DNA from 3 places in the Paenibacillus sp. JDR-2 genome. Region 3 is predicted to be linked to each of the others. Evidence: predicted binding sites of a transcription regulator. Region 3 holds the regulator's gene; each other region holds the start of a gene.

Region 1 (10,108 bases), 2.8 Mb from region 3:
CGGCAAATCCGGGAAGGGGCAGTCATCGGATGGCTGTAAAGGCTAGCCGGGTCCTATTTGATACGAGGAAGCAATTAGCGAAGCTGTTTCGGATCAAAAATCCGAATGATATAGCATTTGCCGCCAATACGACAGCCGCATTAAATATGGCAATAAAGGGCTGGGTAAAAAGCGGAGATCATGTGATTGCTACTTCGGTTGAGCATAATTCGGTAAGAAGACCTCTGGAGTATTTAAAGCAGGCTCTAGGTATCCATGTTACGTATGTAGAGGCGGATGAGGCCGGCAGGATTCAGGCGGAACGGATTGCTTCGGCTATAACTGCGCAAACTTCATTAATTATAGTTAACCATAGCTCTAATCTGCTGGGCACCATTGCACCAATTGCCCAAATTGGCGAATTGGCTAGAAAAAAGGGTATAAAGCTGCTTGTTGATGCGGCACAAAGCGCCGGTATTCTTGAGATTGATGTAGAGGCGATGGGGATCGACATGATGGCCTTCCCTGGTCACAAAGGATTGCTTGGCCCACAGGGCACAGGAGGCCTGTACATCCATCCTAACGTTGATCTCGTTCCTCAGTTGCATGGCGGAACAGGAAGCCAATCCGAGGCTCCTGAGCAGCCTAGCGTGCGTCCTGACCGATATGAGGCGGGAACGCAAAATACACCCGGCCTCGCAGGTCTCAAGGCGGGTGTCGAATATGTTCTGCATGAGACGGTTCATAACATCCATACTAAGGAATGGGCATTAACCCAGCGGATAATGGATGGACTTTTAGCGGTAGACGGGATTAAGGTTCTTGGGCCTAAGCTAGGCGAGCAAAGAACGGGGATAGTCGCATTCGTAGCGGACGGAATCGATCCGTCTGAGATGTCTTTTATACTTGATCAGCATTATCAAATCGCGGTTAGAGCGGGCTTTCATTGCACACCGCTGGCCCATGCCTGTGCAGGTACGACAGGAACAGGCGCAGTACGAGCAAGCGTAGGTTGTTTTACAACAGAGCAAGAAGCGGATGCCCTTGTTGCAGCAGTGAAAGAAATACGGAAGCAATATTCTTAGCATAATTTTCTGGGGGCGGAAGTTCGAAATGGATGAGTGGACGAATAACCCGATGAATGGGGTTACGGTTGTACTGGCATTGTTGGTCATCGTGTTATTGATTAGAATTTCAATTGTTGGCAGAAGACTGAAAAAGCTCAGAAAGCAGTATGTGGAAGTGATGGGCAACACGGGCATTACGAATTTGGAAGAAGTCATTATCGACCTGAAGCAGTCCATTACGGCACAAGAGCTGCAAAGCGAAAAGCTCTTAAAACAGATGGAACAGATGAAGGAAGTGCAGCAGCAGGAAAAAGGCCGCGTTGGAGTTCTGCGCTATAATGCGTTCGCTGATCAGGGCAGTGATCTCAGCTTCTCGATTGCAGTGGTGAATGCGGCGCAGGATGGGGTAGTGATCTCAGGGCTGCACAGCCGGGAGAATACTTATGTGTACGCCAAGCCGGTAAGCAAAGGCGATTCGAACTACACGCTTACTCCAGAAGAGCGCAAGGCAATAGCTGAAGCGAAGTAATTAATTAGTGCCCGGATGTTCCAAGGCGGCTGCCTGTTCTCTGGAACGGGCAGAGACATGTATGCTGTTCATAATGGAGGAGAATACGCTGGAAGCGATGATGTCGGCCATTTTCATGACCAGATGTAAACGCGTGTTCTGCAGGACAAAATACTCCATAAATCCGCCGACGTTAACGATGCCTGTTATATGGATATCGCCGACAGGAGGAAGTTCCTTGTTCACACCGGCGCCAGGTCTTACAGGGCCTGTGCCTAATTGAATCGAGCCGATGCTGGATACTTGCCCAAGGCAGGCATCAATGCCGATAACAAACGGTTTTTGATAAGTGCGATTGATCTGATGGAGTGTCTCTTCGAGGTTCATGGCATGTACAGGCTCTTCTAAGGTACCGTAAATGGAAAAGTAGGGGCTCTGATACTTGGAAAGGCTCGTTCCGATCAGTGGGCCAAGGGAATCGCCGGTAGAACGGTCAGTTCCAACGCACACGATTACGATAGGCCGCCCGGCGGACATCTCGTCGATCATAAGAGAAAGCCGGTTGACGATTTGCCCAACAGCATTCGCTTCCGTGTAAGGAACCTTTAACGGAATGTCCTTCATAAAAGATAGTTTCATAGAATCCCCTCCATAAATGCCAATATGATACTAGTATATGGAAGGGACAACCATTTTATACGTCGCGAAGCCAATAGTTTCGTTCTATGAGGTGAGGGAGAGGAGAAATCGCGATGTTAATCGCCTTTGATTCGACACAGCAAGCGCTGCGCGCGGAGATGCTGCTGGAATATGCGGAGGTTGAAATCGATATATGTCCAACTCCGAAAGAGATTACGGCCGGCTGCGCGTTATCGATTCATTTTCCTGGGGAAGAGCTGGAAACAGTCAAGCATGTTATCGAGACGGAAAATGTAGAAATAAGAGGGGTTTTCAAACCGATTCAGGACGGGTATGAACAAGTTAACCTGTAGGATTGGCAAGGATGGTGGTGCGGTAAAATGGATATTCAAGCCTAATATAAAGATATTGCGGCATGGATAACAAGCGAGACAACATGGGAAGTTTTTGGACAATCGGTCTTGCGCATTGCGCTTATTATCATCATTGGACAGGTTATTATCTGGATTGCTAATAAAACGATTGACCGGGTAGTATTAAACCGCTCGGAGAGTCGAATGGTCCTTCAAACCAGAAGAATGACGACTGTAGGCAAGCTGGTAAAAAACATTATCTCCTATGCGGGATATTTCATTATCGGCATGCTTGTACTTGACGAGTTTGGCGTACAGCTCGCGCCGCTGCTCGCGGGCGCCGGTGTCATTGGACTGGCTATCGGATTTGGTGCCCAAAGTCTGGTGAAAGATATTATTACGGGTTTCTTTATTATATTTGAAGATCAGTTCGCGGTTGGAGATGTCATTCAGACAGGCGAATTCAAAGGAACGGTTGAGGTTATTGGACTCCGGGCAACAAGGATCCTTAGCTGGACGGGAGAGGTTCATATTATTCCGAACGGCATGATCAATGAGGTTACGAATTTCTCGATGCATAATTCAATTGCATTTATTGATGTATCGATCGGTTACGAGGAGGACGCGGAAAAAGCGATAGTGATTATCCGCAGGGAACTCGAACGGTTCGAGAATGACAATCTCGTTAAGCCTCCGGAGGTGCTTGGTATTCAGACCATGCTGTCAACCGAGCTCAAGGTACGCATAACGGCAGAATGCATTCCTAATACGCAGGCGATCGTAGCAAGGGCATTAAATGCTTATATCAAGAAAGTGCTAGACGGCCACGGAATTGACATTCCGTATCCGCGAATGGTAACGTATCATCGCAATGAAAGGGGCGGCGATCCGAATGGAGCGTAAACAATTCGAGCTGGGCGATATCGTTCAAATGAAGAAGCAGCATCCCTGCGGATCCAATGAAATGGAGATTATCCGCATGGGGATGGATATCCGTATCAAGTGCGTAGGCTGTAAACATAGCGTTCTGGTTCCGAGAGCAAAGTTCGAGAAAAACATGAAGAAGGTACTGCGTTCCGCTGCGGATTCGGGGCAAAACGAACAGGCTTAATATTTTTCAAAAAAACAGTTGCATTGGGACAAGGCCTGTGATAATATAGTTTTTGCTTGACACAAACGGAGAGGTACCCAAGAGGCCCAAGGGGGCTGACTCGAAATCAGCTAGGCGTGTCAAAGCGTGCGTGGGTTCGAATCCCACCCTCTCCGCCATATTAAGTAAATAACGCTTAGGCGGTTACATAAAGAAGAAAGCTCCTACGAGATCACGTAGGAGCTTTTTTTTCATCTTCGGAAGAAGCGGGTGAGCGAATGAATCGGTATGATATTACAATCGTCGGAGCAGGTGTCAGCGGCATATTTGCCGCCCACGAATTAGCTGCAAGCGGATTGAAGGTATTCATGCTGGACAAAGGCAAGATGCTTGAGGAACGAACCGATAGCTATATCGGTTTTGGCGGGCTTGGCCTATCGGAAGGCAAATATAATTATACGAATGATTTCGGCGGGGAGCTGGAGCGGAAGACCGGTTACCAAGCTGCGCTGCAGCTGATGGAAGACGTGGATACGATCCTGTGCAAGTACGGAGGAGGCGCTTCGGAGCTGTATAGTACCTATGATTCCGAACTGTCTGAGCGGGCACAGGAAGCTGGCTTTGGCGTGCTGACGACGAAAACCAGGCATCTGGGAACAAAATTGTCAAAGGCTGTTCTAGAGCGCATGTACGACTACTTGAATTCCCGAATCACGATGAGATTTGAGGCAGAGCCCGTTCGAATCCTTCAGAAGGATAACGGACGCTTTGCTATAGAGCTGGCTGATGGAACCGTTATTGATTCCAGGCAAGTTATTGTGGCAACCGGCAGGAGCGGGAACGAATGGTTTACCAGTCAATGCGAAAGCCTTGGAATTGGCAGGGGAGAAGCAAGGGTTGACCTGGGACTTCGAATCGAGATGAAGGGCGACCAGCTGGCTTCGATTCTGCGGCGTTCTTTCGAGACCAAGCTTAGCTTCGAGGGAGAAGGCTACACGGCCACGACTTATTGCATGAATCCGCAGGGCAGGGTTGTGCTCAAGCTGCAGGAAGGATTGGCGATGCCGGACGGACAAAACTTCCGCGAGAAGGAAAAGGGCAGCTCCAATCTGAACTTTACCCTATTTGTGCCGAACCGATTTGCTACGCTTGATGAAGCAGATGCTTATTTAAAAAATATTGTCTGCGGAATTAACCGGGGACGAAACCGGATTGCTGCTGAAAGGCTTGGATCTCTCCGCGGAGGGAAACGGTGCCACTCCAAAGGCGAAGCTGCTGTCAGAGCCGTCAGAGGCGTTACACCAACGCTGGAGGCGGAATTTACGGAGCTGAGGAAAGAGGTGCCGGGACGGTATATAGAAGCGACTCTGGCCTTTCTGGGCGCTTTGGAGAAGCTGCTGGGGGAACCTATTGATGAAGATACCATTTTGTACGCCATTGACGGAAAGCTGTATTCACCGGCAATCGAGACAAACGAGAAGTTCGAGACGAATATTGAAAGATTTTTCGTGATCGGGGACTGCTCAGGGACAACGCATTCCTTATCTCAGGCAGCGGCAAGCGGCGTTTATGTCGGCCGGCTGCTTGCCGGTCAGGACGCTTGATAGAGCTTATACTCATACTTGCCGAACGGAAACTGAAAAAAGGGACTCTCGCGAGTCCCTTTTTCGACGGTGTTGTAAGTTTCGATGAATTATCGCCTTCATACAACGGAAAACCAGGTGCAATCTTCACAGATCGGTACACAATTCCATTAGGTATCGCTTTTCCGATCGCGATTGCTCGTGTGTTACAGCAACGTGTATTTAGCACAACGCCTCGCTTCTTAAGTGATGAGTAGTCAAATTCTCTAGTAGTCCTTGCCCCTATACAGGTCCAATGGAACCACACCTCTCTTCACCGTCGATAATTATGATGTCCGTGATCTGAATTTCTTATTCAAGGCTTTTATAAAAAAATTAATGAGCCATCCGTTTCCACTTGCGTTCATGGTTAGACGTATCCGGGAATCTCTGTCCGCGCTTCAGCTCAACCTTCTTCGGATTATTAACCCCCATATGGTAGGAATTAACGCCCGTTTCAATATAAGTGCCGTCGTTTGGAGCATGGTCGCCCGGGGAAAACAATGTCCATTCGCCCATACTTAATCACCTCCTTGTCCGATTTGTAGTATTCACCGGAGAGGGTGAGGACATGAAAGGCAGAAATCGGGAGCAGCGGATGACTTGTCAATGAGTAGGCGATTTGCTATACTGTGTAGATGCGAGTAATAATCTCGCTCCTTGCCCCTCTAAGGGGCCGTTAGTCCAAAAGGAGGTGAAACACAATGCGCAAATATGAAGTGATGTACATCATTCGTCCGGATGTTGAGCAAGAAAACGTTCAAGCCATCGTCGACAAATTCAGTGGCATCATTAACAATGGCGGGGAAGTCACGAAGCAAGATGTGATCGGTAAACGCCGTCTTGCGTATGAGATCAATAAGATTCGTGATGGTTACTACGTTCTGGTTCATTTCAATGCAACGACTGAAGTTGTTAATGAACTTGACCGCATCATGAAAATTACGGATGAAGTTATCCGTAGCTTGATCGTCAGAGACGTTGCTTAATCCACGCTAGATGTTCGATTGGGAGGCAGAGGCGATGTTGAATCGTGTAATACTAATTGGCAGATTAACAAGAGACCCCGAATTGCGTTATACACCTGCTGGTGTAGCAGTTACGCAATTTACGATAGCAGTAGACCGGCCGTTTACGAGTGGTCAGGGCGAGCGCGAAGCGGATTTTATTCCGGTCGTAACTTGGCGGCAGTTGGCTGAGACATGCGCTAATTACTTGCGTAAAGGTCGCTTAACAGCGGTAGAAGGACGCATTCAGGTGCGTAACTACGAGAACAACGAAGGCAAACGCGTCTATGTGACGGAAGTTATTGCCGATAACGTTCGCTTCTTGGAATCTAACCGTGAAGGCGGAGCTCCGCAAGAGAGTGGCGGTTATGCCGGAGGCAACAACAGCGGCGGAGGATCTTTTGGCGGCGGTGGCGGTAACGCTCCTTATGGTGGCGGTAACGGCGGCGGCGGAAAGCCTAGTACTCCACGCAACAACAACAGCCGTGATCCGTTCTCGGATGACGGTCGACCGATCGATATATCAGAAGATGACTTGCCATTTTAATCGAAAGGATGGGTTCGAATGAGCTTCAAGCAAAGAGAAGGCGGAGACGGAGAGCGTCCAGAACGCAAATTCGGCGGCCGCAAAGGCGGACGCAACAAACGCCGTAAAGTATGTTTCTTCACTGTGAACAAAATCACTCACATTGACTATAAAGATACTGATCTGCTCAAAAAGTTCATCAGCGAGCGCGGCAAAATCTTGCCACGTCGTGTAACTGGAACTAGCGCAAAATACCAACGTCTGCTGACTGTTGCTATCAAGCGTGCTCGTACTGTAGCATTGCTACCGTACACTACTGAGTAGTTCTTTTGAAAGGAAGCCTATTGGGAAACCAATGGGCTTTTTTTCTTTTATTTTATAAAATAGGAATTGATCATTTGGCGGAAGAAGAATACAATAAGATATAGTTCGTGCATACAAGTCGGCGATGATGTTGGGTCTTCATTGTGAATAATTTCACTTTAAATGACAGATGTGGAATGACGGCTTATGCAAGTAAATCATTTGATCGATTACAGATGGAAAGAGGGATGCATTCGTATGTCTGAAACCGTAACGAAATTACCTGAAGAATCCGGTTCCGTACGTGAACTGGACGTGCTTGAGCAACTGCTGAAGCCAGAAATTCAGCAATCGCTGACTCAATTGGTGGAAAACCTGCCTAAACTGGCTGAACTGGTGACTCTGCTCACTAAAGCTTATGATGTTGCTACTACCGTAGCTAACGACAAAGTACTTGTGAACGATATGGTTCACGGCTTTGGCGAATTCGTTAAACCAATCGTAGACACGACTAAAGGCATCGCGAACGCAGCAGTTGAAGCTGGCGACCGCGCGCAAGGCGATAACTCTACAATTGGTCTCTTTGGCATTCTGAAGATGCTGAAGGATCCGCAAGTACAAGCAACGCTTCGTTTCGCCCAATCGTTCCTGAACGTATTGGCTGAGCGTAAAAACGGTTAATCATACAAGAGCGGAGGGTAAACATGGCTAAGCAAATTTTAATTCTTGGCGGCGGTTACGGCGGTCTTCTTAGCGCACTGACAGCTCGCAAATATATTTCGGCTGAAGAAGCGGAAATTACACTGATCAACAAAACTCCATACCACCAAATCATTACTGAGCTTCATCGTTTGGCAGTTAGCGGCGTAAACGAAGGAAACGTAGCTCTTCCTTTGGATAAACTGCTGAAAGGCAAATCGATTAACCTGGTTGTCGATACAGTCGATAACATTGACCCGGAGAAAAAACAAGTAAAGCTGGCTGGCAACGGCACAGTTAAATACGACCAGCTGGTTGTCGCTCTTGGCGGTGAAACGGCATTCTTCGGCATTCCTGGTCTGGAAGAAAACAGCCTGACGCTGAAATCGGTTGAAGAAGCGAAAGCAGTTAGCGCTCATATCCAAAACCGTATTGCAGCTTACGCGCAATCGAAAAACAAAGCAGACGCAACAATCGTTATTGGCGGCGGCGGCCTGACAGGCATCGAGCTGATCGGCGAGATCGTTGATATGCTTCCAAAATGGTGTGAACAGTACGGCGTTGACAAGAGCGAAATCTCGCTGTACAACATCGAAGCTGGTCCAACTATTCTGATGGGCTTCCCGGCTGACCTTCTTGAGCGCGCGAAATCCAGCCTGACAAACCGCGGCGTTAACCTGATCATGGGTGTTGCGGTAACTGAGGTTCAAGGCAACAAAGTTATGCTGAAAGACGGCAACTCCATCGAAACCAATACTTTCGTATGGACAGGCGGCGTTACAGGCAATCCTGTAGTAGCTAACTGTGGCATCGAAGTCAATCGCGGCCGTGCTTCGGTAACTGAATTCCTGCAATCGACTTCCCATTCGGATATCTTCCTGGCTGGCGACAACGCGTTTGTTATGGGTCCAGAAGGCCGTCCGTACCCGCCAAGCGCGCAAATCGCATGGCAAATGGGCGAGTACATCGGTTACAACCTGTTTGCGCAAGCGAAAGGTCTTCCGATGAAATCGTTCCAATTCGTTAACTCCGGCGTACTTGCGAGCCTTGGCCGCAAAGATGCGATCGGTACGATCGGTGCAAGCCAGCTGAAGCTGAGAGGTACAGCGGCTACATTGATGAAAGAGGCAAGTAACGTTCGTTACCTGACTCACGTAAACGGTCTGTTCTCGTTCTTGAAATAATCGCACTGAAAAGCGAAACCGTTTCTCGGTTCGTCCGTATGAATAATAAAATAAGCATGACCTTGGAGGAGCCTGCCACAGCAGGCTCCTTCTGTCTATTTCAAGGAGTTTGCATAGGAGCAGGCTCCTTTTGTTATGCTGAAATGAAGGAGGAAGGAGCGGCAATGGAATTTATTCTTTATCTAGCCATTATTATAGTCTCAACCAAGGCTGCAGGTGCTTTATCGGTAAGACTGGGACAGCCTGCCGTCCTTGGAAAGCTGCTAGCTGGCATCATTATCGGACCAGCAGTGCTAGGCTGGGTGAAACCAGATGATTTTATCGGTCACTTCTCGGAAATTGGCGTTCTGCTGTTAATGTTTATTGCGGGTCTCGAAACGGATCTTGATCAGCTGCGGAAGAACTGGAAACCATCCTTTGCCGTAGCGGTTGGAGGCATCATATTGCCCTTTGTTGGAGGCTACGGGATTGCGTCGGCACTTGGATTGTCGAACAACGAGGCGTTGTTTCTGGGGCTGCTCTTATGCGCGACCTCGGTAAGCATATCGGTGCAGACGTTAAAAGAGATGGATAAGCTGCAATCGAGTGAAGGGATGACCATTCTGGGCGCTGCAGTGGTGGATGATGTGCTTGTTGTCATTCTGCTGGCGGTCATGATGGGATTCCTAGTGCCGGCCAGCGATGTATCGCTTGGATTATTGATCGGCAAGAAGTTATTATTCTTCGTCGTTATCGGTCTAGTCGGGTGGCTGCTTGTGCCGCGTTTCCTAAAATGGTTTGCGCCGTTGAAAGTAACGGAGACGGCCATGAGCGCTGCATTGATCATCTGCTTCGCCTTCTCCTACTTCGCGGAAGAAATGGGCATTGCAGGCATTATCGGGGCATTTGCAGCCGGCATTGCCGTGTCGCAGTCGCCGTTCAAGCATGAAGTAGAATCCAAGGTAGAACCTATTGCTTATACGTTATTCGTGCCGGTCTTCTTCGTAAGCATCGGATTGCATATAACTTTTGACGGTGTAGGGAAGCAACTGCTCTTTATTGTGCTTGTAACGCTTATTGCAGTAGTAACGAAGCTGCTGGGAGGCGGTCTTGGCGCCCGGCTGACCGGCTTTAATAATCGGTCTTCGATAA
Region 2 (10,108 bases), 2.7 Mb from region 3:
ACGTTGGTGGCGTTAACGACAAATCCTTTAACCAAAGCGCATGGGAAGCACTGAAGAAAGTAACGGCTGATACCGGCGCAGAAACGAAATACCTTGAATCCAAAGGCGATGCCGACATGGAGCCGAACCTGAAGGCTTTCGTATCGGAGAAATATGATCTGACTTGGGGCATCGGCTTCCTGTTTACGGATGCGATGACTAAAGTCGCAACAGAGAATCCAAACTCCAAATTCGCGCTTATCGATGCTGAAGTTGATCTGCCTAACGTTGAATCCGTATCTTTTGCGGAGAATGAAGGCTCCTTCCTCGTTGGCGTTGTTGCTGGCCTGATGACGAAAACAAACAAAATCGGTTTCGTAGGCGGCATGGAAATTCCGGTTATCAAAAAGTTCGAAGCTGGCTTTAAAGCTGGTGTAGAAGCGGTTAACCCTGAAGCTGCAAAAAGCATGAAAATTAACTATGTAGGCGACTTCTCCAAGCCTGACCTTGGTAAACAAGCGGCTGCGACGATGTATGACGCTGGCGTCGACATCATTTTCCACGCTTCCGGCGCATCCGGTAACGGCGTATTCAACGAAGCTAAATCCCGTAAAGACGCTGGTAAAGACGTTTGGGTAATCGGCGTAGACAAAGACCAATCGCTTGAATTCGGCGACGCAATTACACTGACTTCGATGATGAAGGGTGTAGAAGCGGCTGTTTATAAAGTTTCGACGGATCTGATCAACGGTACATGGCAAGGCGGCCAAGTTGTTACGCTTGGTCTGAAAGACAATGGTGTAGGTTTGCCTGAGACTTCGACGAAGAACGTTCCAGCTGATGTTCTTGCGAAAGTCGAAGAGTACAAACAAAAAATCATCAGCGGCGAGATTACAGTACCAGTCAAATAATTTTCCTTGCGAAAATGATTTGGTGTCGCTGTGTCAAGGCAAGGCCGGCAGTAAGCCGGTCTTGTCCTTTTTTGCCATACAGGTAGAAACCCCGGGGGGATGATGAAAGAATGGACCGGAGCACAACGGCTGTTGAACTAAAAGGAATAACGAAACGTTTTCCAGGGTTAGTGGCCAATGACAACATCAATTTTGAACTGAAAAAAGGCGAGATTCACGCACTGCTCGGAGAAAACGGGGCGGGCAAATCAACGCTGATGAACATTCTGTTCGGCTTGTATCAGCCTGAAGAAGGCGAGATTTGGGTTAACGGCAACAAGACCGTCATTGACGGTGCAGGCAAAGCGATTGAACTTGGGATCGGCATGGTCCATCAGCATTTCAAGCTTGTGCAGCCATTTACGGTTGCAGAGAATATCGTGCTCGGCAACGAGCCGTCGAAATTTGGTTTTCTGAAATATAGACAAGCAAATCAGAGAGTTCGGGAGCTCTCCGAACGTTACGGATTGAAAGTAGATCCGCAGATGCGGATTCAAGATATTACAGTCGGCATGCAGCAACGGGTTGAGATTCTAAAAACCCTATATCGCGGCGCCGATATTCTGATCTTCGATGAGCCGACAGCGGTATTGACGGTTCAGGAAATTGAAGAGCTGATTGAAATTTTGCGCAACCTCTCGGCGGAGGGCAAGTCGATTATTCTGATTACCCATAAGCTGAAGGAAGTTATGGCGCTGGCAGATTCGGTAACGGTTATCCGCAGGGGTAAGGTTATCCGCACTCTTCCAACGTCGGAAACAAACGAACGGCATTTGGCTGAGCTGATGGTCGGCAGAGACGTCACATTCGAGGTCGAGAAATCGAAAAAGGAACCGGGTGATGTTGTGCTGTCCGTTGATTCGCTGCGTATGAAAGGCGATCAAGGCAAGCAGGTTCTCGATGGTATCAGTTTTGACGTTCGCGCCGGTGAGATTCTTGGTATCGCAGGGGTTGACGGCAATGGCCAAAGCGAGCTTATCTACGCGATTACGGGTATGAGAGGCGTAAACGGCGGAAGCGTTAACTTAAACGGCAAGGATATTACGAACCGAACGCCGCGCGAAGTCTCGCTAGCCGGTGTAAGCCATATTCCGGAGGACCGGCACAAGCATGGTCTTGTCCTTGATTTTACGCTGAGCGAGAACATGATTCTCGGCAGTTATTTCGACCCGCAGTTCGGCAAGAACGGCTTTATCGACTTTAAGGCAATGGACACGCTGGCCGATAAGCTGGTTAACGAGTTTGATGTACGCGGCTCCGGTATTCATGCGAAAGCCCGCTCGCTCTCCGGCGGTAACCAGCAAAAGGCGATTATCGCCCGTGAGCTGTGGAAGAACCCGGATTTGCTTATTGCTGTTCAGCCAACGCGTGGTCTCGATATCGGCGCGATAGAATACGTACATAAGCGGCTTGTTGAAGCACGCAATGAAGGCAAAGCGATTCTGCTCGTTTCCTTTGAGCTGGATGAGCTGTATTCCTTGTCCGACCGGATCACGGTTATGTACGAAGGACGTTTGATGGGTGAAGTGGATGCCGATCATCGCGATGATCAACAGCTTGGTTTGATGATGGCAGGCGATGCATCCGCTGCCGCTACAGCAGAAGGGGGGAAGTAGAACGAAATGAACACGATGAGAAAAATATTCGACAAGTCTTCCTTCCTTGTGCCGTTGGTGGCGATCATTCTAGGTCTCATCTGCGGCGCGCTTGCGATGCTTGCTGGCGGATACGATCCTTGGATGGCTTATACCGCTTTGGTGAAGAAGCTGTTCGGCAGTCCTTACGATATCGGTGAAGCGATCCGTGCGATTACGCCGCTTATCTTCACAGGTATTTCGGTAGCCTTTGCTTTCCGTACGGGCCTTTTCAATATCGGTGCTGACGGTCAGTTTTTGATGGGGATGACTGGCGCAACGATTATCGGTGTAACGATGGATCTGCCATGGTACATCCATGCACCGCTTGCCATTATCGTAGGCGGACTGTTTGGCGGCCTGTGGGCGGCGCTCGCCGGTTACCTGAAGGCAGCGCGAGGCGTTAATGAGGTTATCTCCTCCATTATGCTAAACTGGATAGCCCTATTCCTGTCCAACTACATCGTAGGTACTTATCTCGTAATGGAAGGCCAGCAGAAATCCAAGCCGATTCATGAGTCGGCGCTTGTATCAATCAAATGGCTATCCGAAAGCATGGGGAATGCCCGTATGCATTGGGGGACGCTGTTTGCGATCATCGGCTTGATTGTTTTTTATGTTATCTTGTGGCGCACGAAAAAAGGCTACGAGCTCCGCGCGGTTGGACTTAATCCGAATGCCGCTCTGTATGCGGGGATGAACGTTAACCGTACGATCATTACGTCGATGTTTATTAGCGGTGTGTTCGCCGGACTTGGCGGCGTATTCGAGATTCTTGGCGTATTTGGCTATCAGACGGTCATGGCCGCATCATGGGGTTATGGCTTTGACGGTATCGCGGTTGCTCTTCTTGGCGGCAATACGCCAATCGGTGTATTCCTTGGCGCTGTGCTGTTTGGCGGATTGAGCTACGGCTCGGCGGGCATGAGCTTCGGAGCGAATGTGCCGCCGGAGATTGTACGGATCGTTATCGGATCCATCATCTTCTTTGTCGCTTCGCATGGTCTTGTGAAGTTCTTCCTGAAGCCGTTTATGGCTCGCCGTTCGAATAAAGGCAAGTCGGAAGGAGGCAGTGCCCTGTGAACGCACTAGATACAATCGGACAATTAATTAGTATTACGCTTGTCTTCTCAACCGCTTTGATTTTCACCGGACTTGGCGGCGTGTTCTCGGAGCGATCCGGTGTCGTGAACATCGGTCTTGAGGGACTAATGATTGCAGGCGCTTTTGGGGCTGCCGTATTTGCCGACCAAGCCATTCAGGGCGGAATGAAGCATGGCGCGCCATGGATTGGACTACTTGCCGGTCTGGTTCTTGGACTTGTGGTATCTCTGCTGCATGCGGTTGCCACGATAACGTTTAAAGCCGACCAGACCATTGTAGGCGTCGTTATTAATATTTTGGCAGCGGGTCTTGCCATTTATCTGACGAAGAGCTTGTATGAAGGCTCCGGACAAACACCAACGCTGGAATATGTATTTAATCCGGTCGCTATTCCGGGACTATCCGATATTCCTTTGCTCGGCAAAGGTATCTTCACCGCTTACCCAACCACTTATATTGTGATCGGGGTTGTTATTCTCAGCTATATCGTTCTGTACCGTACAACCTTTGGTCTCCGCCTTCGTGCAGTGGGCGAGCATCCAAGCTCGGCTGATACGGTTGGCATCAGCGTAACGAAGTACCGTTATATCGGCGTTATGCTGAGCGGTGCTTTGGCCGGACTTGGCGGTGCAACGATTGCGCTGACAACAACAAGCAACTTTGCCCACAATACGATTTCCGGGCAAGGCTTTATTGCGATTGCTGCCGTTATTTTCGGCAAATGGAATCCGCTTGGCGTAGCCGGCGCGGCGATCTTCTTCGGGATGGCGCAAGCGCTTCGGAACTGGGCGCAGCTGTTCGAATGGTCGCATCATATTCCGAATGAATTTTTCTATATGCTGCCGTACCTGCTAACGCTAATTGTGCTTGCAGGCGCAGTGGGACGCTCGGCGGCGCCAGGCGCGCTTGGCGAGCCGTATGATCCGGCGAAAAGGTAGCCGGGATCCCTTTGCAGCAGTTGTTTATGCCCTCTTCTCCACTTCATGCAAAATTTGCTGCGGAGAAGAGGTTTTTTATTGTCTAAATACATTGACAGCATCCTGCACCTGGAGTAAATTAAACCTTAACAAAAGAATCATAAATAGGCCATTGACTTTGAAATAGTTTGTGCATCAATTCACAAAGTCTGGGTAGCCATATTCGGAATGGGACTCATCGCCCATCCCTCATAAGAGGAGAGGATCAACTGTGGAAGCACTGGCGCTGGAACGCAAGGCGGAACAGAATCGTGAACTGCGTGAAAGGCTCATGCAATTGAAGAAGGAACGTAATGCCATCATTCTTGCCCATTATTATCAACGAGACGAAATTCAAGAGGTGGCCGATTTCCGCGGGGATTCGTTCCTGCTTGCGCAAAAGGCTGCGCAAACCGACGCGGACGTTATTGTTTTTTGCGGCGTTCATTTTATGGGAGAGAGCGCGAAAATCCTTGCTCCCAACAAGACCGTCATTATTCCCGACGAACGTGCCGGCTGCCCGATGGCCGACATGGTTAACGTGGACGGCTTGCGCAAGCTGAAGGCACAGCATCCGAACGCGACCGTCGTTACGTATATTAACTCTTCTGCAGAGATCAAGGCGGAGACGGATATTTGCTGTACCTCGGCCAACGCCGTTAAAGTGGTGAACTCGGTTGAAGGCGATGAAGTGATCTGGGTACCGGACAAAAACCTTGGCCATTACGTGCAGCAGAACACCGACAAGAAAATGATTATCTGGGAAGGCTACTGCAACACCCATGATATGCTGACCGTGAAAGACGTTGAGGAGATGAAGGCGAAATATCCGAACGCTCAATTTGTCGTGCATCCGGAATGCCGTCCTGAAGTTGTAGAGCTGGGCGATTTCGTAGGCAGTACAACAGCCATTATTAAATATTGCAAGGAGTCGGATTGTCAGGAGTTTATCGTCGGTACGGAAGACGGTACCGGCTACCAGCTGCGTCTGGACAGCCCGAACAAGACATTCCATTTTGCATCCAAATATTTGGTTTGCCCGAATATGAAAGTGAACAACTTGAAGAAGCTGGTGAAGTGCCTGGAAACCATGCAGCCTCAAATTTACGTTCCTGATCATGTTGCGGACGAAGCCCGTAAGTCCCTGGAGCGCATGTTACTCGTTAAATAGGAGGAGCATGCGCTACTCCTATGCTTGGAGGCGCATTACGAAGATGATGATACCAAGATACCTTGTTGATCTGTCGCTCGAGGACTTGCCGGTAATAGAGAAGGACGTTATTGTGATTGGGGCCGGCATCGCCGGTCTTTTTACCGCACTTCGGGCAAGCGAGAATAATCAGTCTGTCTTAATGATTACGAAAAAATCACTGCTCGACAGCAATACGCGTTACGCGCAGGGCGGTATCGCAGCCGTAATCTCGGATGACGATTCTCCTGCTTACCACCGTGAAGATACGCTTATTGCAGGGGCTGGCCTCTGCTCCGAGGATGCCGTTAACGTTCTGGTTCATGAAGGACCGGAAGGGGTTAACAATCTGATCAGCATGGGGACCCAGTTCGACCTGGAGAACGGTGAATTTGCGCTGACCAAGGAAGGCGCGCATAGCCAGCGCCGTATTCTTCATGCCAATGGCGATGCGACGGGTTATGAAATCGTGCGTGCTCTCTCGGAGAAGGCGACAGCCGACCCGGGCATAGATGTATGGGACGATCATTTTGTGATCGATCTTGTTACGCAGGACGGCGAATGCTGCGGAGCGATCGTGCAGAAGCCTGACGGACACCGTTTATACGTTCGAGGAAAAGCGACGATTCTGTGTTCCGGAGGGACGGGACAATTATACCGTTATACAACAAACCCGGATGTAGCAACCGGAGACGGTATTGCAATGGCTTACCGGGCAGGCGCGCTTATTCAGGACATGGAGTTTGTGCAATTCCATCCGACTTCGCTATGTTATCCCGGCGCCCCGCGTTTCTTGATCTCGGAGGCCGTTCGCGGAGAAGGCGCTTATCTGCGCAATATTCGGGGCGAGCGGTTTATGGATCGTTACCATCATCAGCTGGAGCTGGCGCCGCGCGATGTTGTGGCGCGTGCTATTGTTAGCGAAATGGAAGAGACGAAGTCGACCTTCGTTTATCTGGATATCACGCATGAGTCGCCCGAAATGGTGAAGCATCGTTTCCCTACGATTTACGAGTTCTGTCTGCAGTACGGGCTGGATCTGACAACCGACTGGATTCCGGTCGCGCCGGCTGCCCATTATATGATGGGCGGAGTCAAAACCGATCTGTTCGGGGAAACCAATATAAGAAGACTGTTTGCTTGCGGAGAAGTATCATCTACTGGCGTTCACGGCGCAAACCGACTTGCGAGCAATTCATTGTCCGAAGCGATTGTATTTGGCAAAAGGATTGTAGACAGCATTATGAAGCTGTCGGACCTGGAGACGAAGCCTGTTATTGAGAAGGATAAATTACGCACCAGTGCGCCTATGCAGGCTGTAGTCGAGAAAAGGCTGAAGCTGCAGAAGGTGATGGTGCGGTATGCGGGGCTTCGCCGTGACGCGCTTGGGCTTGAGAGAGGGCTTGATGAATTGAAGCGGCAGTTGCCGTTCTTCCAATCGGTTCTGGCCAAACGCGAGGAATACGAGTTCGCAAACCTGCTGACCTGCGCGATTCTGACTACGGAATCCGCGCTTCAGAGGGAAGAAAGCCGAGGCGGCCATTTCCGGGAAGACTTCCCGGAGAAGAATGACGAGGTATGGCGCAAGCATACCGTTATGCACCGGCTGCAAGGAACGACAGAGGAGCGAATTATTCATGTTTGATACAACATTTGGCACATATAACCATGCCCTGCGCGAGCAAATTCGCAGTTGGCTGGCTGAAGATATCGGAAGCGGCGATATTACGACGGCAACAACGATTCCGATGGGCTCGCATTCTACAGCGGTGATCCATGTGAAGGAGAGCGGGATTATTGCCGGTCTTCCGGTTGCGCAGATTGTCTTCGAAATTGTGGATCCGGAGCTTCAGTTCGAAGCAAAAGTACAAGACGGCGAACATGTAGAGAAGGGTACGGTCATCGCAACCGTAGAAGGCAGTACCCATAGTCTGCTTACGGGCGAGCGTCTGGCGCTTAACCTGATGCAGCGCCTGTCCGGCATCGCAACAAAGACGAATGCTTTTGTAGCGGCGCTGGAAGGCTTGCCTGTCCGTCTGGTGGATACGCGCAAAACAACGCCAGGCCACCGGATGCTGGAGAAGTATGCGGTCCGTGTTGGCGGAGGGGCAAATCACCGTTTTGGTTTATACGACGCCGTAATGATCAAAGATAATCATATCAAGGGTGCAGGCGGAATCCGCCAGGCCGTTGAAGCATCCCGTGCGGCAATTCCACATACAATGAAGATCGAGGTAGAGGCGGAGTCTCTCGGGCAGGTAGAAGAAGCTCTGGCAAGCGGCGCGGATATCATTATGCTCGACAATATGGCATCGACCTTGATGACGGAAGCGGTAAGCCTCATTAAGTCGCGCTCGCCTCATGTTATAGTAGAAGCATCGGGCAACGTGCGTTTGGATACGGTTCGCGCTATTGCAGCCTGCGGCGTGGATGTCATTTCCGTCGGCGGCTTGACCTATTCGTTTAATGCCCTTGATATCAGTCTGGATTTGAATGAGAAAAAAGGAGGCGCGCGGGCGTGATTTTAGTAATCGATGTGGGCAACACAAACATCGTTCTGGGCGTCTATAAGGGCAAGGATTTGCTGCATCACTGGCGGCTCAGCACGAACCGTTCGGCGACCGTCGATGAATACGGCATGAACATTCATAATCTGTTCCACTATGCGGGAATCCGGATGGAGCAGATCGAAGGCGTTATTATTTCTTCGGTTGTTCCGCCGCTCATGCGTGCCCTCGAACAGCTGTGCATGAAATATTTGCGCAAGACGCCGCTTGTCGTTGGTCCCGGCATTAAAACAGGGCTTAATATCCGCTATGAGAATCCGCGCGAGGTCGGAGCCGACCGGATCGTGAACTCCGTTGCGGGTATCGTGAAATACGGCTCGCCGCTTATCGTTGTCGATTTCGGCACGGCCACAACGTTTGACTATATCGATGCTTCGGGAAGCTACCTGGGCGGAGCGATTGTGCCCGGCATCGGCATTTCCACGGAAGCCTTGTACCAGCGTGCGGCAAAGCTGCCGCGTATTGAACTAGTCAAGCCGAAGAGTGTCATCGGCCGCAATCCCGTCACGTCCATGCAAGCCGGTATCATCTACGGTTACGCCGGACAAGTTGACGGTATCGTGAACCGGATTAGAAAAGAGTTTCAGGTAAGCCCACGCGTTGTAGCGACGGGTGGGCTGGCAGAGTTAATTAGCACGGAATCGGAAACGATAGAAGAAGTTGATCCACTTCTGACGTTGGAGGGATTGCGCATTATTTACGAACGGAATCAGGAGGGATAAACATGGAGCAGTTACCAGACGTACTTGTCCGGGGTACGGCGTGGGGAGGTAAAATTCGCGTTTTTGCAGCTTGCACAACACAGCTTGTAAACGAGTTGCAATGGCGCCATCAGACATTGCCGACCGCAACAGCCGCCTTCGGGCGCACGGCAACGGCCGCAGCAATCATGGGAGCAATGCTGAAGGGCGAGGAGCAGCTAACGGTAAAAGTAAAAGGCGACGGTCCAATCGGCCAAATCGTCGTTGACGCGAATGCGCATGGCGAGGTGCGCGGGTATGTCGATAATCCGGATGTTCTTCTGCCAAGCAACGAGCACGGGAAGATTGACGTTGCCGGCGGGGTTGGCCGGAACGGTTATCTCCACATTATCAAGGATCTGGGCCTGAAGGATCCTTATCTCGGCAGCGTACCGATTATATCGGGCGAGCTGGGCGAGGATTTCACTTATTATTTTGCCGTATCCGAACAGACGCCTTCCGCGGTTGGACTTGGCGTACTTGTTGAGCCTGATGGAAGAGTCACTCATGCCGGGGGCTTTATTTTGCAGCTTTTGCCCGGTCTTACCGACGAAGAAATTACCCGTCTTGAACAGGCTATCGGTTCCATTCCGCATGTGACGAAGCTGATGGAGCAAGGCGAAACGCCGGAAGGTATCCTGCGGCTCCTTGTAGGCGATGATCTGCATATTCACGATTCGCTGGAGCTGAAGTTCCAGTGTAAATGCTCGCGGGATCGTGTAGAGCAGACGCTCATCAGTCTCGGGGTATCGGAGCTGGAGCAGATCATTGAGGAAGACGGCAAGGCAGAAGTAGTCTGCCATTATTGCAATGAGGCTTACACGTTTGACGGGGAACAGCTGCAAGAGCTGATAGACCAGGCGAAGCCGAATCTGGTGCAATAATGCCGGGGGCATCGGGGAAATGAAGAAATACGGGGTATTAAAAGCAGTTGTTGTTCTTCAAGCGATCTGTATGATTGTACTAAGCGTGGCGGTTATTGTGAAGTT
Region 3 (10,108 bases):
TTCGGCAGCCTTGAGCAGCCATCCGCTCCAATTATATTGCTCGGATTGAATTCCCGTCGCCGGATCAATGCGCTCGTCAATCGTCAAGAAGCCTTCTTTCATCAGACGGCCAATCGTCTGCTCAATGGTTCTGGTCGTTGAGCCGCTACGTTCTGCCAACTGCTCCATCGTCGGGAATTCGATCCCTTCCGACTCTCCGAACAGCATCAGCTGCAGCATCAGCATCGCTTCCGTATCGGATAAATTCAATTGGCGGTAAGACCGTAGAAGAAGTGCGGATACATGCACGCCTCCTTCACTCATTACGGCCGCCATCCCCCGCGAATAGGCCTTCCACATGTCCTCATTGCTCATGTAACCGATCCCTCCGCTACCTTAACTACTGCTATTCTTTTATTTCGACTCGCCTTTCACAATCGCATACGTATCGCGGGCAATAAGCAGTTCCTCATTCGTAGGAACAACCAGCACTTTTACTCGGGAAGCATCCGTCGAAATCTCGCGGACTTCCTTGCTGCGGATGTTGTTGCGTTCTTCATCCAGCTCAACGCCCAGGAACGAGATGCCTTCGCATACCGCTTTGCGCAGAACGTTCGAATTCTCGCCAACTCCAGCCGTGAACAGAATAACGTCAACGCCATTCATCGCTGCTGCATAAGCCCCGATATATTTGCGCACGCGGTACGTATACATATCGAAAGCCAGCTTCGCATTAGCATCGCCTTCGTCCATTGCTTCTACGATTTCGCGCATATCGCTGCTGATGCCGGAGATCGCAAGCATACCGCTGTGCTTATTCAGCATCGAATTCACTTCGCTTAACGTCAGCTCTTCTTTGTTCATAACATACGGCACGATTGCCGGGTCCAGGTCACCGCTGCGAGTACCCATCATCAAGCCTTCCAGCGGCGTCATCCCCATGCTGGTGTCAAACGACTTGCCGTCCAGAATGGCCGTAGCGCTTGCACCGTTGCCGATATGGCAGGAGATCATCTTCAGCGACTCCAGCGGCTTGCCCAGGTACTTGGCAGCCTTCTGGCTGACATATTGATGCGATGTTCCGTGGAAGCCGTAACGACGCACTTTATGGCGGCGGTAGAGCACTCTCGGAATAGGATACAGGTAGGAAGTATTAGGCATTGTCTGATGGAAGGCCGTATCGAATACGACCACCTGCGGAACATTAGGCATATTCGTTTCTACCGCATTGATGCCCATCATATGTGCCGGATTATGCAGCGGAGCAAGATCAAACAGCTTTTTGATTTCCTGTTTCGCTTCAGCCGTTACAAGCGCCGAGCTCTTAAACACTTCGCCGCCGTGCACGATCCGGTGCCCAACCGCATCGATCTCTCCCATTGAAGCAACAACGCCATGCTCGGGATGCGTCAGCATGTCGATAACCTTTTTAACCGCCGTGATGTGGTCAAGAATCTCGCTCACTTGCGTCACGTCCGGCTTGCCTGGAGGTTCGTGGGTCACGATCGAGGAATCCATGCCGATTCTCTCTACGCGCCCGCTCGCAAGCACCGTCTCATTCTCCATATTATAAAGCTGATATTTCAGCGAAGAGCTTCCTGCATTAATTACGAGTACTTTCATCTAGATACGGTCCCCATCCTTGTCATATTTGAAAAATCCGATGCCCGACTTCACGCCGAGATGTCCTCCGCGCACCATCTTCTTCAGGACGATAGAAGGACGGTATTTCAACTCCCCGTATTCGCGGAACATCCGGTCAAGGGCGGCAAGGACGGAGTCCAGACCAAAGCGGTCCGCCATCTCGAAAGGTCCGTTCTGGAAAGAATAGCCGATACGCATCGCATTGTCGATATCTTCGGCAGAAGCTACGCCTTCCTCTAGAACATGCAGAGCTTCGTTTATGAAGAGACAGATCAGACGGGTAGTCACAAAGCCTGGCGATTCGAACACCATGATCCCCTTTTTCTGAATAACCTCATCAACAAATTCTTTCGTAGCGTCAAACGTGGCATCGGAGGTCTTTAGACCGCGGACAATTTCGACCAGATCGATCTTGGATACCGGATAAATGAAGTGAAGGCCAATGACACGCTCCGGGTGGCCGGTTACGCTTGCCAGCTCGGTCAAGCTAAGCGTGGAGGTGTTGCTTGCAATAATGACCTTATCGTCGCAAATCTCGTCCAGCTTCTTGATTACCTGTTTTTTACTCTCCAAATCCTCGGTGATGGATTCAATAACCAGCTCGCAGGAAGTCAGATCCTCATAGTTCTTGCATGTATGGATACGATTCAGAATCAATTTTTTCTCAGCCTGCGTCAGAGCCCATTTCTCAATCTGTTTATCCAGGTTGAGTTCGATCATCTGCATACCGTATGTTAAGCGTTCCTCCGAGCTTTCGATTAAATACACATCCAGCCCTTTAGAAGCGAGCATTTCCGCAATTCCTTGCCCCATTGTACCGGCGCCGATAACGCCAACTTTTTTGATTGCCATAATTCTGTAGGTTCTCTCCTCGTATGTTTTTCTCTTTTTTTAAGTGTTATTGAGAATAGTTCTCTCTACCTCGCATCCATTATACCCTTTTTTAGACAAAGAATGAAGGCGGGAAGATGAACGGATCTTGAACACCTCATGAACAACACATGAACGATTTATGTGCTTATCGATTTATCTTTACACCAAAAAATGAACGGCAGCTTAACATGAACTGCCGTTCATTGTGGTATACCACTTTTTATGCGCTTTGGGACAACCGGCTCAGAAGAGCGCGGAAATCATCGCCGCCAAGCGTTTCTTCCTTGATCAGCACATCCAGGGACTGAACAAACACTTCGCGTTTTGCTTCCAGCATCGCTTTCGTTTTTCTCATCAGCTCATCCAGAATGGAACGGGTAATGTTCGCCCATTTATCCGGCGTCATCATGTTTGCGTCAATGATGCCAAGTTCGGTAAGTCCCGATTCCACCATCGTGCGAACGATGTTCATCGCCTGATCGAAGTCGCCTCGGGAGCCGGTGCTGCGTCCGCCGTAAAAAATCTCTTCGGCAGCTGCGCCGCCAAGCGCGATCATAATCTGGCTTTCCAAGAACTCTTTCGTGTACAGGTAACGGTCCTGCTGAGGGTTATGACGGACATAACCAAGCGCTTGACCGCGCGGCGACAAGGCGACCTGCGACACGCTGCCCGGCCGAACAAGCTCTGCAGATATAGCATGACCAAGTTCGTGCAGGGCAACACGTTCGCGTTCCTCGGCCGTAGCCTCGCGGTCCGTTTTCTCGCCCATCATAACCTTATCAATGGCCATCGCAAGGTGCTGCTCCAGAATAGTCTCGTTCTGCTCGCGCATCGCGTAGATTGCGCCTTCGTTCATGACGCTCTCCAGCTGTGCGCCCGAGAAGCCAAACGATTCGGATGCGATCCGCTCCAGATCAACCGATTCATCTAGAGGTTTGTTTGCCGCATGCAGACGCAAAATATGAAGACGGCCTTTCTTATCCGGCAGATCAACGCCAATATGGCGGTCGAAACGGCCCGGACGGAGTAACGCGCTGTCCAGCATTTCTTTGCGGTTCGTCGCGGCAATAATAAGGATACGCGGCGCTTCGTCGGAATGAATGCCGTCCATTTCCGTAAGCAGCTGATTTAGCGTCTGATCGTATTCCCGATGCTGGCCGCCGTCTCGTTTGCCGCCGATAACATCGATCTCGTCGATGAAGATAACGGCGCTTTTCTTGCTTGCTTTTCTTGCTTTCTCACGAGCTTCTTTGAACAAATCGCGAATACGACCCGCACCTACGCCAACATACATCTCAACGAATTCACTGCCGGATGCTGCCAGGTAGATGGAATCCGTATAATGGGCGGCTGCCTTCGCAAGCAGCGTTTTACCTGTACCCGGAGGGCCTGTAAGCAGGATCCCTTTCATCGGGCGAATACCAAGCTTCGCAATTTCGTCTTGTTTAACCAGGAAGTCCAAGGCTTCGGTTAGCTCTTGCTTGGCTCTGTCTTGGCCGCCGATCTGATCAAAGCTGATGGATACCGCATGAATCTGTTTGCTGCGCTTTGACCCCGGCAGAGCGGTCATACGTCCTTTGCCTCCGCGCGATGCAAACCAGACCCCTCCCGCCAAACAGGCAAGCAAAAGGACAGGAATAATATTAATTCCCCTAAAAGCAAGGAAAACAACAACCATCAGAACAAAGCCTGCCGTAATCTCAACCCAATATTTACGCATTAGCCGACACCTCCAACATAGCAGGAGTGCGTGGAAGCACTACATACTTCGTCGAGTTACCATCCTTCAGCGTGATATATACATTGTTATCGTCTAGCGCGGTTTCATATTGAACGCCCGCATGACCTGCGGTTGCTTTCTGAAGAGCGTTTGGAATTTCCGAATAGTTTTTCTTCTCCATCGCTTCGGCTACATTAAACAATACCGAAGACCAGACCTTCTCTAATTGATCGCTTGGCGCCTGATTCGTAATATCGAGCGATAATTCGCGGCTGCCAATCGCCTCTTTGCCTTCTTTGGAAATGGATTCGTAGACGTCTTTCAAATTCGCATCCGGCTTGAGAGTTACCTGCACCGAAACGCGGTTTTGATCTATAGTAGGGGCATTCGCCGAAGCGATGCCTTCAATGTGTCCGATAGATTTCTGAAAAGGAGAAACAACGGCGAACTGCTTATATAACATCCACCCGCCAAAGAGCAGCAAGGCTGTGGCTACAGCGGAAAGCACGAACGGGACAATACGAAGTTTCATAGTTGGTTTCCTCCTCTATATCTGTTATATAGCAACACTAACGTATATCAACTCTGCCATACGAAAGTATATCATATAACGACATCAAAGAGGCGGTGTAAAAACAGGAAGCGGAGCCAGCCGCTTGATTGCGGCTAGCTCGCTGTTTTGGCAGGAAGATGATATTCGGTCACATACGTACCGCTGCGGAAATCATAGAAATCGTAGCTGTATTTCTCAGGATTGCTGCCTTGCGAATAGAATACTTCCCACACGAGCTGACCGTTTAACGTTCCCGGCTGAATGCGTTTGATCGCTGCGTCCGGTTTCTTCTGCAAGACGGCTTGTTTAATCGCAGCTGTATCTATTGCTTCGGAGGCCTTAACCGTTTGAACGGTCTTGTCAGGACCAATCAACCACACGTAAATTTCTTCATTCGCGTCATTCTCGCCCTTTACGATCCACGATGTCGTATCCCAAACCTGCTTCGTAATGGATGATACCTCGGTCAGACCGGCTGCTTCCTTTGCCTCTTTCCGGATCGGATTCTCCGAATTCCAGAACGGCTGCTGAATCGTGTTATAGTACATGATGACTACCGCGATTACAGCAACCAAGGCGACTAGGAAAACAGCCAGCCAGCGCTTGGCGCTCATCACCGGCTGACGTTTTCTCGTTGTCGCTCTCATTAGGCGTTGAGCAGCCGTTCAAAGCTGGCCTGTGCCTCGAAACGGATTTTTTCCTCGTCCATCATCGTGCATTCGCCATTATGAACAACCTTCTTGCCATCTACCCATACATGCTTGACATCCCGGCCGGATCCGGAATAAACAAGGTGGGATACGATATCTGTGAGCGGATAGTAATGCGGCTGATCCAGATCAATCGCGATAAAATCGGCCTTCATCCCCGTCGCGAGCTGTCCGATGCTGCCTTCCTGCCAGATCGATCGGGCACCGTAGACGGTCCCCATGCGCAAAGCTTCCATCGCCGGAATGACCGTAGGATCCCCGGAAATTCCTTTATGCAGCAACGCCGCAAATTTGATTTCTTTAAACAGGTCCAAGTTGTTATTGCTTGCTACGCTGTCCGTGCCAAGCGACACCGTCACGCCTGCGCGGAGAAGCTCGGGAACGCGGGCTACGCCGCTTGCCAGCTTGAGGTTGCTGACAGGGTTATGGGATACGGCTACGTTGCGTTCAGCAAGCAGAGCAATCTCTTCATCGTTCAGATGCACGGCATGCGCCACAAGCGCCGGACGCGAGAAGAAACCAAGCTTGTCCAGATGCTCCACCGGACGGGAACCGTAGTCGCGGACATTTTGCTCCACTTCGGCAAGCGTCTCGGACATATGGGTATGAACTGGCAGATCATAATCATGGGCAGCTTGTACAAACTTCTCAATATAATCCGGAGGGCAAGTGTAGGGAGCATGCGGTGAGATCATCGTTGTGATGCGGCCATCCGCCTTTCCGTTCCAGTCACGGGCAAAAGCAATCGCTTCCTTCAGCTTCGCCTGTTGAATCTCCTCCGAACACAATCCGATTACGCCGCGGGTCAAAGCGCTGCGGATCCCCGATTGCTCAACCATTTGAGCAACCTGATCCATCCGGTCGTACATATCAACAAAAGCGGTTGTTCCCGTCTTCAGCATCTCCACAATCGCAAGCGCGCTGCCTGCACGCGTATCTTGGTCGACGTATTTGGCTTCCATCGGCCACATCTTCTGCTCCAGCCATACCTGAAGGTTCTGATCATCCGAATAACCGCGGAGCAATGACATGGCAGCATGGCCATGAGTATTAATAAGTCCCGGCATGAAAGCCAGCTTGCTGCCGTCAAGACGCTCTGCCCGCTCATCCAGTCCGGTTGGAGCCTCCGCTCCGATATATGTAATTTGATTGTCCGTAACGACCATATGGCCGCGGAAAACCGCATTAACATCGTTCATTGTTACAAACAGGCCGTTCTCAATCCACAACTGCGCCATTTTCCTGCTCATTCCTTTCCTTCTCCAAATAATAAGCCAAGCTCAGCAACTCTCTCGTAAAGTCCGCATGGTGAATGCGGATATGATCGGGTAAACGCAAAATTGCCGGTGCGAAATTAAGAATGCCCTCGATCCCGGCCTCCACGAATTGATTGGCTACGTTTTGCGCTTCAGGGCCGGGCACGGTAATAATGCCGATCCGTATATTGTTCTCCTGAACGGTCTCCTTCAGCTTGTCCATCGGCTGAATGGTCAAGTTGTTGATCATCGTACCGATCTTGTTCTGATGATCGTCGAAGACCGCGACGATTTTCATATTGTCCTTGGAGTATTTATTGTAATTACACAATGCATGTCCGAGATTGCCGGCGCCAACAAGCGCAACGTTAATCCGCTGATCGAGCTTCAGAATCTGCTGAATTTTCTCTATCAGGTAAGAAACGTCGTATCCGATACCTTTACGGCCGAAGTCGCCGAAATAAGCAAGATCCTTACGGATTTGAGCGGGATTGAGATCCAGCTTGAGTCCTAGCTCCTGCGACGAAACCGTCTGCACTTCACGGTTATACAATTCGTTTAGCACCTGCAGGTAGATGGGAAGCCGTCTGACAACGGCCTCCGAAATTTTCGCCTGCTTCACCCGATTTCCTCCTCTTCCGTTTGCAGCCATTCCCGCATCCGCGGTACCATCTGGTCGATATGCATCGTTTCGATCTTTGGACCAGGCAGCGAATAGAGGAAGTGCTTGCCGTAATACGTATCAATGACACGCGTGTCGTAGATAATAACAATTCCTTTGTCCTTCGCCGTGCGTACAAGTCTTCCGAAGCCTTGCTTGAAACGGATGACCGCCTGCGGAATCGACAGCTTCATGAATGGATTCTGCTTCTGCTTCTGCAAGAGCTCCGACTTCGCTTCGACAAGCGGATGATTCGGCGGCTGGAAAGGCAGACGGACAATAGCCAGACAAGTCAAAGCCTCGCCCGGAATGTCTACCCCTTCCCAGAAGCTGCTTGTTCCGAGCAGAACCGTTTCGGGCTGCTGGGTGAACCGTCTTGTAAGCTTCGTCCGGTTGCCGCTGTCGATGCCTTGGCCAAGCACTTGAATGCCAGACCCCATCAGAGCTTCTTTAAGCGGTTCGTAAACCTGCTTCAGCATCCGGTAAGAAGTGAACAGCACAAGCATGCGGCCTTTTGTCTCAACCGCTGAATCGGCAAGCGAGCTTACCAGCATGGAGATAAACTGCGGATCGCCCGCAGAACCCTTCAGGGTCGGGAAATTACGCGGGATTATGACCAGTGCTTGCTCCCGGTAATTAAACGGAGATGGAAGCTGCACGGTCTTCAGCCGGTTATTCTCTTCGAATCCTTCTAGTCCAAGCTGCTCTTCCGCATATTGGAACGATTTATGAACGGACAAGGTTGCGGAAGTTAGAATAATACTATCCTTCACGTCGAAGAAATATTGTTGCAGCTGCTTGCTTACGTCAACCGGGACCGCATACAAATGAACGGAACGGTAACGGTAAGTCGTGCTTGCCTCGATCCAATATACTTCCGAATTCTGCTCCATCTTGAGGAACGTACGGAGATCATCCTTCACCCGGGTCAGATCGCGGACAACGCCGTTCAAATCCGTTATCAGGCCCTGTATCGATTGATCGTCAAGCCGGTCCTTGATATCCGTTGCCATTTTATCAACCGTCTTCACAACGCGGCTCAGCTCGGTATGCACATTGTTCTCAATCGTCAGAACGTCGTCCCAACCCTTTGGCGGCGTGTCGCTGCGCAAACGGCATACGGCCTGACCGTTATCATTGCCGGCCTCTCCCGACTCTCCCACAAAGGCATACAACAGCTCAAACAGCTTATCCCAATGCTCCTTCACGTCCTGGAACACCGGAATAACCGTATCGATCGTTTCCGTCCATGCCTGAACCCGCTCGTCATCCTCTTGCTGAAGACGAAGTCTAAGCGCTGGCAGCAGACCCGAACGGGCATCTTTAAACAGCCTTGTTGTCTGGTGGGTCAAGGAGAAATAATTTAATTGCATGCCAAGATGCTTGCCGGCTACTTCTTCCACATGATGGGCTTCATCGATAATCAGATGGCTGTAGCTTGGCAACAGACGGTGATCCGCCTGGACATCCGTAAACAGCATCGAATGATTCGTAATGCATACATCGGCAATATTAGACTCGTGCTTGGCGCGATGGTAATAGCAGCGCTTGAACCACGGACATTGGCGATTAAGGCAGGAATCCGCGTCGCTTGCCACGGTTGACCAGAAATCCGAGCCTTTATTGCCGAAATTGAGCTCTTCCTGATCGCCGGTTTCCGTTTCGCTCAGCCAAACGACCATTTGCGATGCCGTAATGGCATCGTCAATGGGAGCAACTAGATCTTTCGCATTGATTTTACTTTCAAATTTCCGCAGACACAAATAATTGCCCCTGCCCTTGAAGATCGAGGCACGGAAATCAAAAGGTAAAATCTCGCGAAGCAGCGGTACATCCCGCTGACGAAGCTGTTCCTGCAGATTGATCGTATGAGTGCTGACTACGATTTTGCTTTCCTGTTGAATGCCATAGTAGAGCGCAGGAATCAGATAACCAAGCGATTTGCCTGTGCCCGTTCCCGCTTCAATGAGCAAATGACGGTCACTGCACAACGAGTCGTAGACCTCGCGGAACATTGTTGTTTGCGCTTCACGCTCTTCATAATTCGGATACTTCTCCATAAAACGCTGCCGGATACCGTCCAGATATTGCTCGAAGGAAACATCCTTAAGCGGATCATCCTCCTGGTCGGCACGGGCGGGCTGTTCATCGGTCCATTCTCCGGCTTTGAGCGCGAATTGGTTGAAATACTGGTAAGCATTCATATCGATGGAGGTATGAAGCTCGGCATATTTCAACGTTTCGGCCATAAACCAGCTCAGATCGCTTCCGTTGTCTATAAGAAAGGATAGCCGCTGCAAAGTGAGCAGCGGCAACTGTCTGAGCTTTTGTACGGATTGAGCAAATAATTCGGCTGTTGCTATCGCGTCGCTGTCGGCCCGGTGATGCTGATCATGGGCAATGCCAAACAACTCGGTTACAGCTCCTAGCTGATACGTCGTAATGGACGGATATAAAATTCTTAGCAGCTCAATCGTATCCAGCCGCCGTCCGATAAACGGATGGTAGCCGCACCGGTCAAGCGCCTGATTTAAAAACCCGGCGTCGAAGTTAACGTTATGAGCGACCAGCACGGCATCCTCCAAATAAGGGATGAGCTGCATAAGCACCTCATCCAATTCTGGAGCATCCGCCACCATATCGGCGTCAATTCCGGTCAGCTGCGTTATAAATGCCGGAATTTCTATTGTAGGGCGTACAAAGGAGCTGTAG

What was found. The regulator Rex, encoded in region 3, represses fermentation and respiration genes when NADH is low (regulators of the CRP and FNR family bind a similar motif). The targets are predictions, from matches to a motif close to TTGTGAAATATTTCACAA.
Region 1: the regulator Rex is predicted to act here: its motif matches at 7,257-7,274, upstream of PJDR2_RS31520 (DUF1641 domain-containing protein).
Region 2: the regulator Rex is predicted to act here: its motif matches at 4,773-4,790, upstream of nadA (quinolinate synthase NadA).

What each region holds. Positions count from the first base shown of each region.
Region 1 covers NC_012914.1:7,164,898-7,175,005, reverse strand. Annotated here, with positions in the region: gene PJDR2_RS31580 (aminotransferase class V-fold PLP-dependent enzyme) at 1-1,064, shown strand, start outside; gene PJDR2_RS31575 (DUF4446 family protein) at 1,093-1,575, shown strand; gene yyaC (spore protease YyaC) at 1,576-2,193, opposite strand; gene PJDR2_RS31565 (DUF3343 domain-containing protein) at 2,307-2,546, shown strand; gene PJDR2_RS31560 (mechanosensitive ion channel family protein) at 2,655-3,449, shown strand; gene PJDR2_RS31555 (DUF951 domain-containing protein) at 3,439-3,657, shown strand; tRNA gene PJDR2_RS31550 (tRNA-Ser) at 3,725-3,815, shown strand; gene PJDR2_RS31545 (NAD(P)/FAD-dependent oxidoreductase) at 3,915-5,240, shown strand; gene PJDR2_RS31540 (YjzC family protein) at 5,595-5,777, opposite strand; gene rpsF (30S ribosomal protein S6) at 5,963-6,247, shown strand; gene ssb (single-stranded DNA-binding protein) at 6,282-6,812, shown strand; gene rpsR (30S ribosomal protein S18) at 6,831-7,115, shown strand; gene PJDR2_RS31520 (DUF1641 domain-containing protein) at 7,353-7,775, shown strand; gene PJDR2_RS31515 (NAD(P)/FAD-dependent oxidoreductase) at 7,799-8,977, shown strand; gene PJDR2_RS31510 (cation:proton antiporter) at 9,142-10,108, shown strand, end outside.
Region 2 covers NC_012914.1:67,906-78,013, forward strand. Annotated here, with positions in the region: gene PJDR2_RS00335 (BMP family lipoprotein) at 1-890, shown strand, start outside; gene PJDR2_RS00340 (ABC transporter ATP-binding protein) at 1,001-2,545, shown strand; gene PJDR2_RS00345 (ABC transporter permease) at 2,552-3,646, shown strand; gene PJDR2_RS00350 (ABC transporter permease) at 3,643-4,605, shown strand; gene nadA (quinolinate synthase NadA) at 4,856-5,794, shown strand; gene nadB (L-aspartate oxidase) at 5,841-7,457, shown strand; gene nadC (carboxylating nicotinate-nucleotide diphosphorylase) at 7,450-8,334, shown strand; gene PJDR2_RS00370 (type III pantothenate kinase) at 8,331-9,101, shown strand; gene hslO (Hsp33 family molecular chaperone HslO) at 9,104-10,003, shown strand; gene PJDR2_RS00380 (peptidylprolyl isomerase) at 10,023-10,108, shown strand, end outside.
Region 3 covers NC_012914.1:2,813,128-2,823,235, reverse strand. Annotated here, with positions in the region: gene PJDR2_RS12490 (DnaD domain protein) at 1-354, opposite strand, end outside; gene PJDR2_RS12485 (acetate/propionate family kinase) at 394-1,602, opposite strand; gene PJDR2_RS12480 (3-hydroxyacyl-CoA dehydrogenase family protein) at 1,603-2,475, opposite strand; gene PJDR2_RS12475 (AAA family ATPase) at 2,717-4,216, opposite strand; gene PJDR2_RS12470 (hypothetical protein) at 4,209-4,748, opposite strand; gene PJDR2_RS12465 (DUF5590 domain-containing protein) at 4,883-5,416, opposite strand; gene PJDR2_RS12460 (amidohydrolase) at 5,416-6,729, opposite strand; gene PJDR2_RS12455 (redox-sensing transcriptional repressor Rex) at 6,698-7,357, opposite strand; gene dinG (ATP-dependent DNA helicase DinG) at 7,354-10,108, opposite strand, start outside.